One region of the Shewanella sp. SR44-4 genome, then DNA from elsewhere that is predicted to be linked to it. Evidence: predicted binding sites of a transcription regulator. Region 1 holds the regulator's gene; each other region holds the start of a gene.

Region 1 (3,207 bases):
ACGGGCTCGTCTAAACCCGTAAATGGACGCAGTTCTATTTCCCAATGTGGGTTGGGTAAAAAGCGTACATCAAACATAAAATCTGCTTCTGTCGGCATGCCGTGTTTAAAGCCAAAAGATTCAAAGTTAATCACTAACTCTTTATCAACACTGCCTAATAATATTTGCCTAACTTGGTCGCTTAATTCGTAGATATTTAGCGCAGAAGTGTCGATATAGTGATCAACAATTTTTGCGATAGGCTCAAGTAAACGGCCTTCTAGTTTTATCGCTTCTTGCAGTGAAATATGATTTTTAGATAACGGGTGTAATCGACGTGTTTCGCTGTAACGTTTAAGCAATACTTTGTCATTGGAATTTAAAAAGAAACTGATAATTTCAGTGTCATTTTGAAGTAGTGCCAATTGGTCTTGAAGCACTTTACCTTGTTCTGCAATGTTACGAACATCAACGCTAATCGCAACCAAATCATTACTGCCTTTAAGCTGGGCTAATAATGTGCCAATGAGTGGTAAAGGCAAATTATCAACACAATAATATCCTAGGTCTTCTAATACTCTCAGGGCAACGGATTTCCCTGAGCCTGAACGTCCCGATACTATAACTAGTTTCATGCAGTAATAACCTGATAAAGTTCTGTTGCGTCGTGAGTTTTACGAAGCTGTTTCAATATTTGCTTATCGCTTAACTTTTGGGCCATGCTCGATAACGTGCCTAAATGTTGTTGGCACTGGTCTGCAGGGACTAACAAAGCAAATAAAAGATCCACGGGTTGCTTATCGATTGCATCAAAGGCAATGGCTTCTTCACATTTAATAAATATCGCGATAGGGTGATCGATGGTCGTTAATCTACCATGAGGTATCGCAATGCCATTTCCTATACCTGTGCTACCCATTTTCTCTCTCGCTAACAGGCTTTCAAAAACCTCTTGCGAAGACAGGGTTGGGTACTGGGCAGCGACTAAATTGCTGATGAGTTCCAGTACTTTTTTCTTACTGCCCGGTGTGGCACAGGTAGTGCATTCCGGCTGCAGAATGGTACAAAGTTCCATCGTTAGTGTTTTGTATTCTTCTCTTTGTGTTTAATTACCTGACGGTCGAGTTTATCGATCAGGGCGTCTATTGCAGCATACATATCAGTACTTTCTGACATTGCAAAAATTTCTGCGCCATTAATGTTGATTTTGGCTTCTGCTTTTTGTTGTAATTTTTCTACATTGAGCACAACGTGTACATTATGGATCTGATCGAAGTGTCGTTCAAGCTTTGAAAATTTACTGTGGATGTATTCACGTAAAGATTCTGTTATTTCGACATGACGTCCAGTCAGACTTATTTGCATAAAAAATCCTCCATTGCCTAGTAGGTTATAAACTCTTACGTTGGTTTGAGGGCGGGATCATCATTGCTTCACGGTATTTTGCTATCGTACGACGAGCAACGTTTATGCCCTGTTCTGCCAGAAGCTGAGCCATTTTACTGTCACTCAGTGGTTTTTTCTGGTTTTCTGCGGCAACCAGCTTTTTGATAAAAGCACGAATGGCCGTTGATGAGCATTCCCCGCCATCGTCAGTACTGACATGGCTAGAGAAGAAGTATTTTAGTTCAAATAAGCCACGAGGGGTGTGCATATATTTTTGTGTGGTGACTCGTGAAATGGTCGATTCATGCATTTCTACGGCTTCAGCGATATCATTGAGCACCATAGGCTTCATGGCTTCTTCGCCATATTCAAAAAAGCCTTGCTGAAATTGCACAATGCAATTTGCCACTTTAAGTAAAGTATCATTACGGCTTTCAATACTTTTAATAAACCATTTAGCCTCTTGCAGATGGCCTCGAATAAATTGACTATCCGACGGGTTTTTACTGCCTCTAGCCATGGCTGCATATTGCTGATTAACACCAATTTTAGGCATGTTGTCTGGGTTTAACTCTACTACCCAACGGCCATTTTTCTTTAATACTGTGACATCGGGAATCACGTATTCATCATCCATGGGGGTAATTAATAAGCCCGGACGAGGATTGAGTGTCTGGATTAGAGTGATTGCGTCACGTAACTCATTTTCTTTTAGTTTTGTTTTACGCATCAATAATCTGAAATCACGGCCAGCAATTAACTCTAAATAGCCTTTAATTAACAAACGGGCATTATCGATATGGGGTGTGTCGTTAGAGTATTGCGCTAATTGAATAAATAGGCATTCGCTTAAATCACGTGCTGCAACACCCACAGGATCAAAGTGTTGAACGCGTTTTAATACCGCCTCAACCTCATCGAGTTCCACATTTTCATCACCCATGGCTTCGAGAATATCTTCGGTACTTTGGGTTAGATAACCGCGTTCATCAATGGCATCAATAATGGCGGTGGCAATGGCGAGATCGGTGTCTGAAAATGGAGTGAGATTTTTTTGCCATTCTAAGTGTTCGTACAGACCTTCGGTGGTTTCACCTTGAAAGGGCATGTCGTCATCGCGCATGCTTGCACTGCCTGAACCTGACATAGGTGAGGCTGTGTATACTTCATCCCATGTGGTATCCATGGCTAAATCATCCATGGTTTCTTTGGTCATGGATTCTGTTATGTCGACGGTGGAAGTGTCTTTTTCGACATTAACAATACTGTTGTCACTAAAGTCTGTATCCGCTTGGTCGCGGTTTTCTTTTAAGGAGTCTTTTGCTTCAGAAAACTCATCTTCTATTTCAAGCAATGGATTTGAATCTAATGCTTGTTGGATTTCCTGCTGTAGCTCCAATGACGATAATTGCAGTAAGCGAATGGCTTGCTGCAATTGTGGGGTCATGGTTAAGTGTTGACCCATTTTAAGTTGGAGTGACGCTTTCATTTACCGCTTATCCCTAGATGATTTTCCATAAAAATGACAATCTCGAACTATAATGGATTGCCATAAACATCAATGACATTTAACGTTGTTTAGGTATCGTTCAATGAAATGAGTTAGCTAGACTAAAAGGCCAGTAAAGTAACTATAGCTTGAATTGTTCACCTAAGTACACAGCTCGAACTTGTTGATTACTTAATATCTCATCAGGTGTGCCTTCGGCAATTAAATTACCCTGGCTGACGATATAGGCTCGCTCACAAACGTCTAGCGTTTCACGTACGTTATGGTCGGTAATTAATACCCCTAAACCGCGATTTTTAAGTTGTTGGATGATTTTTTTAATGTCGATGACC
Region 2 (3,207 bases), on a different contig from region 1:
TACTGGTTGCTAAGTTATTGGCGAAACAAGGTATTCGGGTGATGTTACACGGTGACAGCCAAGCGTTACCTCATCGCCGTCATGTTGAATCATGTTTAGCATCACTTAATATTGCGTGTTGTACATCATCACAAATGGCCAAAGTGGCATTGCAGTCAGATAATATTGTTTATGTTCGAGCGGGTGACTTAGCACCAGTGTTAGATGAGTGTCGTCAATTACATCAAGAATTAGGTCTACGCAGTTTGATTCAAACCGCAGCGCGTTGCATGAACCCAACTAATGCACCAATAAGCCTTCGCAGTTATTTTCACCCTGGGTTAGATGCGGTACACCAAGGAATATGCGAAATTTTATTTGAGAAAAGCGAATATCACGCCGGCAGTGTGGCTATTTTTAAAGGCTTACAAGGTGAAACCGAGTGTAATCCAAGAGTGGCTACCACGATAACTGTCGTCAACGGACAGACAGATAATATAGCGGTATCGAGCTTATCTATCCCTACGTTATTAGAAGGCTTTTCTGGTGCAAAAGTGGGTCAAGCTGAATTATCTAGCGACATTCTTGCGCTGTTATGGCGCGAAAAAGAGCCTTTTTCTGCTGATGCGCTGACATCATTAATGTCGCGCACCATGATTGAGCAGGCGCTTAGCAGTATGACGGCAACGTTGGCTGCAGTATTGTTATTACTTAACCACAAATTAAATACAGCGATTATTCCACCGGAAGCAATTTCACCAGAATCCATTTCACAAAAATCAAATTCACAGAAGATTATGGCAGCGGAGCAAGCCGTTTACTTGAGTCAACAATGTTGGGCAAACCGCTTCAGTTCAACAGACAATCCATTAGCCAAATGGCTGAACGAGGAGTGGTTATGCGCAGTTTAATTTTTTGTGACCTGAGTTTTTCAGCTGTGCCAGTGGTCGATTGTGAAGTTGTAAAGTACCAAGCTTGTTTGGCAGCGTTTGGACATGTCACTGTGTTAACTTCTGTGAGCCAAATTGAGCAACGATTACATCAACAAACATTTGATACCTTGTTGATATTAACCGACACATTGCACGCTCAAATCCAAGGACTTATTCAGCGTACATTAACCAATAAGCCAATGGTGATAGTTGTCAATGCCAAAACATGGCAGCAGACAGCATTAACCGAGTTACTTGATTGCGGTCGCATCACTTTTATTCCTGAGGTGTTAAGTGTTAATCGTTTAACCAGTGTCATTAGTTTGGCCCAAGCACGTTTTAATGCAGCGAGTAAAACACTCGCCGAATTTAAGAAACTGGATGATGAAATCCGCAGTATAAAACTACTTAGTCAGGCCAAGCTTATCGTTATGCAGCAAGGGTTCGATGAAACCAAAGCGCACCAGATTATTCAACAACAAGCGATGCAAAAAGGTTTGTCATTAGCTCAAATGTCAGCGCAAATTATTGCTATTGTTACTCAGCATCATGGTAAGTCAAAATCACTAAACACCGCAGTGAACAACGATGGTGCGCCTCACTTTGGTGCGGTTGTGACCAAGATGGACAACAGTAGAGCGTTTAGTAAAGGCTGTTGATTTTTTAAGGCTAATAAATCAATGGTTTAAGTCTTTTTTGTAGTTGGCATAGAGCCTGCAAACAATACATATAATGAATAAAGTATCAGATTGACGATAGTGTGAATGGCAGCAATTAACGGGGTCGTTTACCTCAACAATTTATTTTAAAAATTTGGATCTCAACAGGCAATGGCGCCAACTCCTTAAGCGGAGTTGGCGCCATTTTGCTTTTTACGGTCCAAGGCATGAAGGAGTTGGATATGGCAGTCTCAAAACCCAAGTTAGTGGTCGTTGGTAATGGCATGGTTGGTCATCATTTTATTGAGCAAGTGTGCAGTTTAGGTCTCAATAAAACGTTTGATGTGCACGTGTTTGGTGAAGAGCCGCGTCCAGCTTATGACCGAGTGCAGCTGTCAAAATATTTCGAGACCGGTAGCGCCGATCCACTGATGTTAACCAGCGCGCAAGATTATCAAGATTGGGGCATTACGCTTCACTTAAACACACCTATTACGGCAATTGATATTGCCGCCAAAACGGTGACTAGCGCGCAAGGTGATCATTATTCTTACACCCGCTTAGTGCTTGCAACGGGATCATTTCCATTTGTGCCACCGATACAAGGTAACGATCGTGCTCAATGCTTAGTGTATCGCACCATTGAAGATCTTGAATCGATTCAGGCCGCAGCTCAAAACAGTCAAGTTGGGGTGGTTGTTGGTGGTGGACTATTAGGTTTAGAAGCCGCCAATGCCATGATGCAGCTCGGGGTAAAAACCCACGTTGTTGAGTTTGCACCACAATTGATGCCCGTTCAGCTAAATGATAAAGCGGGTGAATTACTGTGCAGTAAAATTGAACAGCTCGGCGTGAGTGTACATACTTCAAAAGCCACCACTGCGATTATTGACGGTGAAACGGCAATGCACCGAATGACCTTTAATGATGAGTCTTATCTTGAAACTGACATGATTGTGTTTTCTGCCGGTATTCGTCCACAAGATTCATTAGCTCGAGTTTCAAATATCTGTATCGGTGAACGTGGCGGCATTGAAATTGACGATTACTGTTTAACCTCAGCGCCCGATGTTTATGCCATCGGTGAGTGTGCGTTATGGCAACAAAAAATATTTGGTTTAGTTGCACCTGGTTACCAAATGGCCCGAGTGGTCGCTTCGCATATTGCTTCATTAACATCTAATAGCGTGTCGCAGTCATTTACCGGCGCAGACATGAGTACCAAACTTAAATTATTGGGTGTTGATGTGGCCGCTATTGGTGCTAGCCGTGGTTTTGATAACGCACAGTTTGTTGAGTTATCTGATAACCAAGCGGGTATTTATAAAAAATTATGGTTAGACGAAACCGGTAAATTTTTAAAAGGTGCAGTGCTGATTGGTGATAACAGCGATTACAGCCGCTTGCTTGATAGCTATTTGTCTCAAGACGAGATTGAAGGTTCCGCAGTTGAGTTATTGCTAGCCGGTGCAGAAAACGAAGCCGATTTAAAAGACACTTCTATAGTGTGTTCTTGTCATCAAGTAACCAAGGGCGACATTGTTGAGGCCGTGACCGCCGGCAACCATAAAATAGCTGAGATTAAAGTATGTACTCGTGCGGCATCGGGTTGTGGTGGTTGTGCGCCGTTAGTTCAA
Region 3 (3,207 bases), on a different contig from region 1:
ATCAAGTTCAGCGATCAGTGGCAATGCATGCTTTGCTCGATTGCTTGCATTAAGACGAGAAATCCACTCTTCGTCGGTAAATTCAGCTTCTCGTTCATAAGTCGAGCCAAACGAATCTGGCGAGTCTTGTAATGCTAATAAACGTAACCTTCTATAGATTCCCCAATCACTCATCAGCAACACTCTGATTTGAACATTAGCCATATTTACAATTTTACACCCCACGTTTTAGTCTTTCTCGACGCCAGATAACTGACGAAACGACCCACTTAACACTCCTCAGTTTCAGCATTAAATTCTAGACTAAACTCATATTTTACAACAGATTAAACCTTAATGGTTCGTTTGTTGAAATTATCAATTTATTAAGCAATTATTGACAATAGCGGCATTTGCAGAACTATAATAAATAACCTGAGATTATTTTTGATATCTCCAGCATTGAGGCCTTACCAGTAAACTCAAACCTAACTTTGCCTATCGCTGAAAAGTATATTTCTAGTTCGGAATCGAGATCGAATGTCCCCGATGTTTCAATTGAGTAAGCGACAATATTTTTGTAAGGCAAAGATGTAAAATCTTTTTTACTTCCTGTAATGCCTTGAACATTAACAGCGATAATTCTTTTACTGGTAAAAATGACACCATCACGCATGGATTTATATGAATCAATGACTCGTTCATCATCGATAAGTAAATCGCGGGCTTTGTCTGCAAAATCAGAATCCTGCTTCAGTTTGAAAAAACCTTTATTATTAAAATCTATCATCTAACATCCTTTTTATATCTGACATCCAAAGGGATTGAATTAATACAAATTTTACGACATAAACAGCTCAGTAAATTTCGTGGTTATCGTATTCTAGTGAATAGCCTTAGCTTAATGTAATAACAATAACATTACAAAATGCAACTGAAGCAAGCATTTATCTCAGTTTGTATTAGCTGATAAATAGCGATAAAGCCTGTGATTGGCATTTCATCAATAATGTCGTTTTATAACACAATAAGAAGTCAATATGACAATTTAGCGTCATATTGACAGTTCACAGTGTGTCTTTATGACATCAATAAAATTCACTAAATATACATTACCTGCATATAATCAATAAGATAAACAGTTGGCATGCACTCTGCAATAACGAAGTTAACTTTTGAAATATCTCTATCAACTTTAACTTCTAATTTATTACAGGTGTACATATGACAATTCACATTAAAAATAACATCGATTGGGTCGGACAACGTGACTGGGAAATATTGGACTTCCATGGTACTGAATATAAAACCACCAAAGGCACCAGTTATAATAGTTACCTTATTCGTGAACAGAAAAATGTCTTAATCGATACTGTTGACCATCGTTTCAGCCTGCAATTTATCCAAAACCTTGAGATGGAAATTGATCTCGATAAGATTGATTACATCGTCATTAACCATGCGGAAGAAGATCACTCAGGTGCCTTAGCGGCTTTAATGGCTAAAATTCCTAATACCCCGATTTACTGTACCGAAAATGCTATCGACTCTATTACTGGCTTACATCACCATACAGAGTGGAATTTTAATATCGTTAAAACCGGCGATACCTTAGACATTGGTAACGGTAAGCAGCTGGTGTTCATTGAAACCCCTATGTTGCATTGGCCTGACAGCATGATGACCTATTTAACGGAAGATGCTGTGTTGTTTAGCAATGATGCGTTCGGTCAGCATTACTGCGATGAGCATTTGTTTAATGACGAAGTAGACCAAATTGAATTGATGGATCAGTGTTTACGCTATTATTCCAATATTTTAACCCCGTTTAGCTCGCTGGTTACCGCCAAAATTAACGAGGTGCTAAGCTTTAACCTGCCCGTTGACATGATTGCTACCGCCCATGGCGTAGTGTGGCGCGACAACCCAGCACAAATTATTCATCAATATCTGCAATGGGCAGATAATTATCAAGAAGACAGAATCACCATTTTTTATGATTCGATGTCTAATAACACCCGCATGATGGCCGATGCCATTGCTCAAGGCATCCACGACGTTGACCCTGTTGTGTCGGTTAAAGTGTTTAACGTGGCCCGTCATGATAAAAATGACATATTAGCTAACGTGTTCCGCTCCAAAGGTATTTTGGTGGGTTCATCAACCATGAACAATGTCATGATGCCGAAAGTCGCGGGAATGCTAGAAGAGATCACAGGCCTGCGCTTTAAAGATAAAAAAGCCGGTGCATTTGGAAGTTATGGCTGGAACGGCGGCGCAGTTGACCGTATTCACACCCGTCTTACAGATGCCGGATTTGAAACCATTGTCGGCTTAAAAGCAAAATGGCGACCAGATGGTAAAGCGATGCGCGAATGCCGTGAGCACGGTCGCCAGATAGCTAAAAGCTGGGCATGGCATGATTTAAGTAATGTAAAATCCATTTCACCGGCATCGCTAGCTAAGAGTGCTCAAGCCACTGTAACCACTAAGCCAACTCAAGCAACTCAAGCAACCAAACCGACATGTACAACAGCGACGGCAATGAGTGATTCACAAAATATGCTCTGCACTGTGTGTAATTGGGTATATGAGCCAGTATTGGGTGAGCCTAATCAAGATGTAACACCAGGTACACCTTGGAGCGAAGTGCCAGACTTTTTCCTTTGCCCAGATTGCGGCCTTGGCAAAGATGTTTTTGTCCCTATCGCTGAGAGGAAAGCATCATGAGCGCCCCCATCATTATCATCGGTAGCGGCTTTGGCTCATATCAACTAATCAAAACCATTAGACGCACAGATAAGCATTTACCGATAACCGTGTTCACCCTTGATGAAGGCCACGATTATAATAAACCGGACTTGAGCCATGTATTTAGTAACAAGCAAAACAGTGCGGACTTAATCCGCCTTACTGCACAAGAGTTTGCCTCCGAGAATAATATTACTCTGCATGCTTTTACCAAGGTTGATTGCATTGATAGTGAACAGCAAGCGGTGTTTGTTGAAGGTGTTGCTTATCCTTATACAAAACTGGTGCTAGCAACAGGAGCAAAAACCTTTGTGCCATCAATGCTTGGTAACGCAACAGACAGTGTGGTCACCTTAAACAGTCTTAGTGAGTTTAATAATGCGCAGCTGCAACTACAAAATGCACAACGTGTTTTGGTTATTGGCGCGGGTATTATCGGCACTGAAATAGCCATGGATCTTAATCGCAGCGGTAAAA

The links. Region 1 encodes sigma-54, which starts transcription at its own class of promoters, with help from an activator protein. Its sites were predicted from a motif close to GTTGGCACGNNNNTNGNNT; they were not measured.
Region 2: a site for sigma-54 is predicted at 1,613-1,631, ahead of nirB (nitrite reductase large subunit NirB). Genes of this name have one in related genera too.
Region 3: a site for sigma-54 is predicted at 1,121-1,139, ahead of norV (anaerobic nitric oxide reductase flavorubredoxin). Genes of this name have one in related genera too.

What each region holds. Positions count from the first base shown of each region.
Region 1 covers NZ_JACJDU010000001.1:59,163-62,369, forward strand. Annotated here, with positions in the region: gene rapZ (RNase adapter RapZ) at 1-614, opposite strand, end outside; gene ptsN (PTS IIA-like nitrogen regulatory protein PtsN) at 611-1,054, opposite strand; gene hpf (ribosome hibernation promoting factor) at 1,057-1,344, opposite strand; gene H5125_RS00240 (RNA polymerase factor sigma-54) at 1,370-2,854, opposite strand; gene lptB (LPS export ABC transporter ATP-binding protein) at 2,997-3,207, opposite strand, start outside.
Region 2 covers NZ_JACJDU010000013.1:22,676-25,882, reverse strand. Annotated here, with positions in the region: gene H5125_RS08410 (glycosyl transferase) at 1-890, shown strand, start outside; gene H5125_RS08405 (ANTAR domain-containing response regulator) at 878-1,570, shown strand; gene nirB (nitrite reductase large subunit NirB) at 1,813-3,207, shown strand, end outside.
Region 3 covers NZ_JACJDU010000055.1:20,789-23,995, reverse strand. Annotated here, with positions in the region: gene H5125_RS18955 (GNAT family N-acetyltransferase) at 1-174, opposite strand, end outside; gene H5125_RS18950 (PH domain-containing protein) at 401-769, opposite strand; gene norV (anaerobic nitric oxide reductase flavorubredoxin) at 1,204-2,709, shown strand; gene norW (NADH:flavorubredoxin reductase NorW) at 2,706-3,207, shown strand, end outside.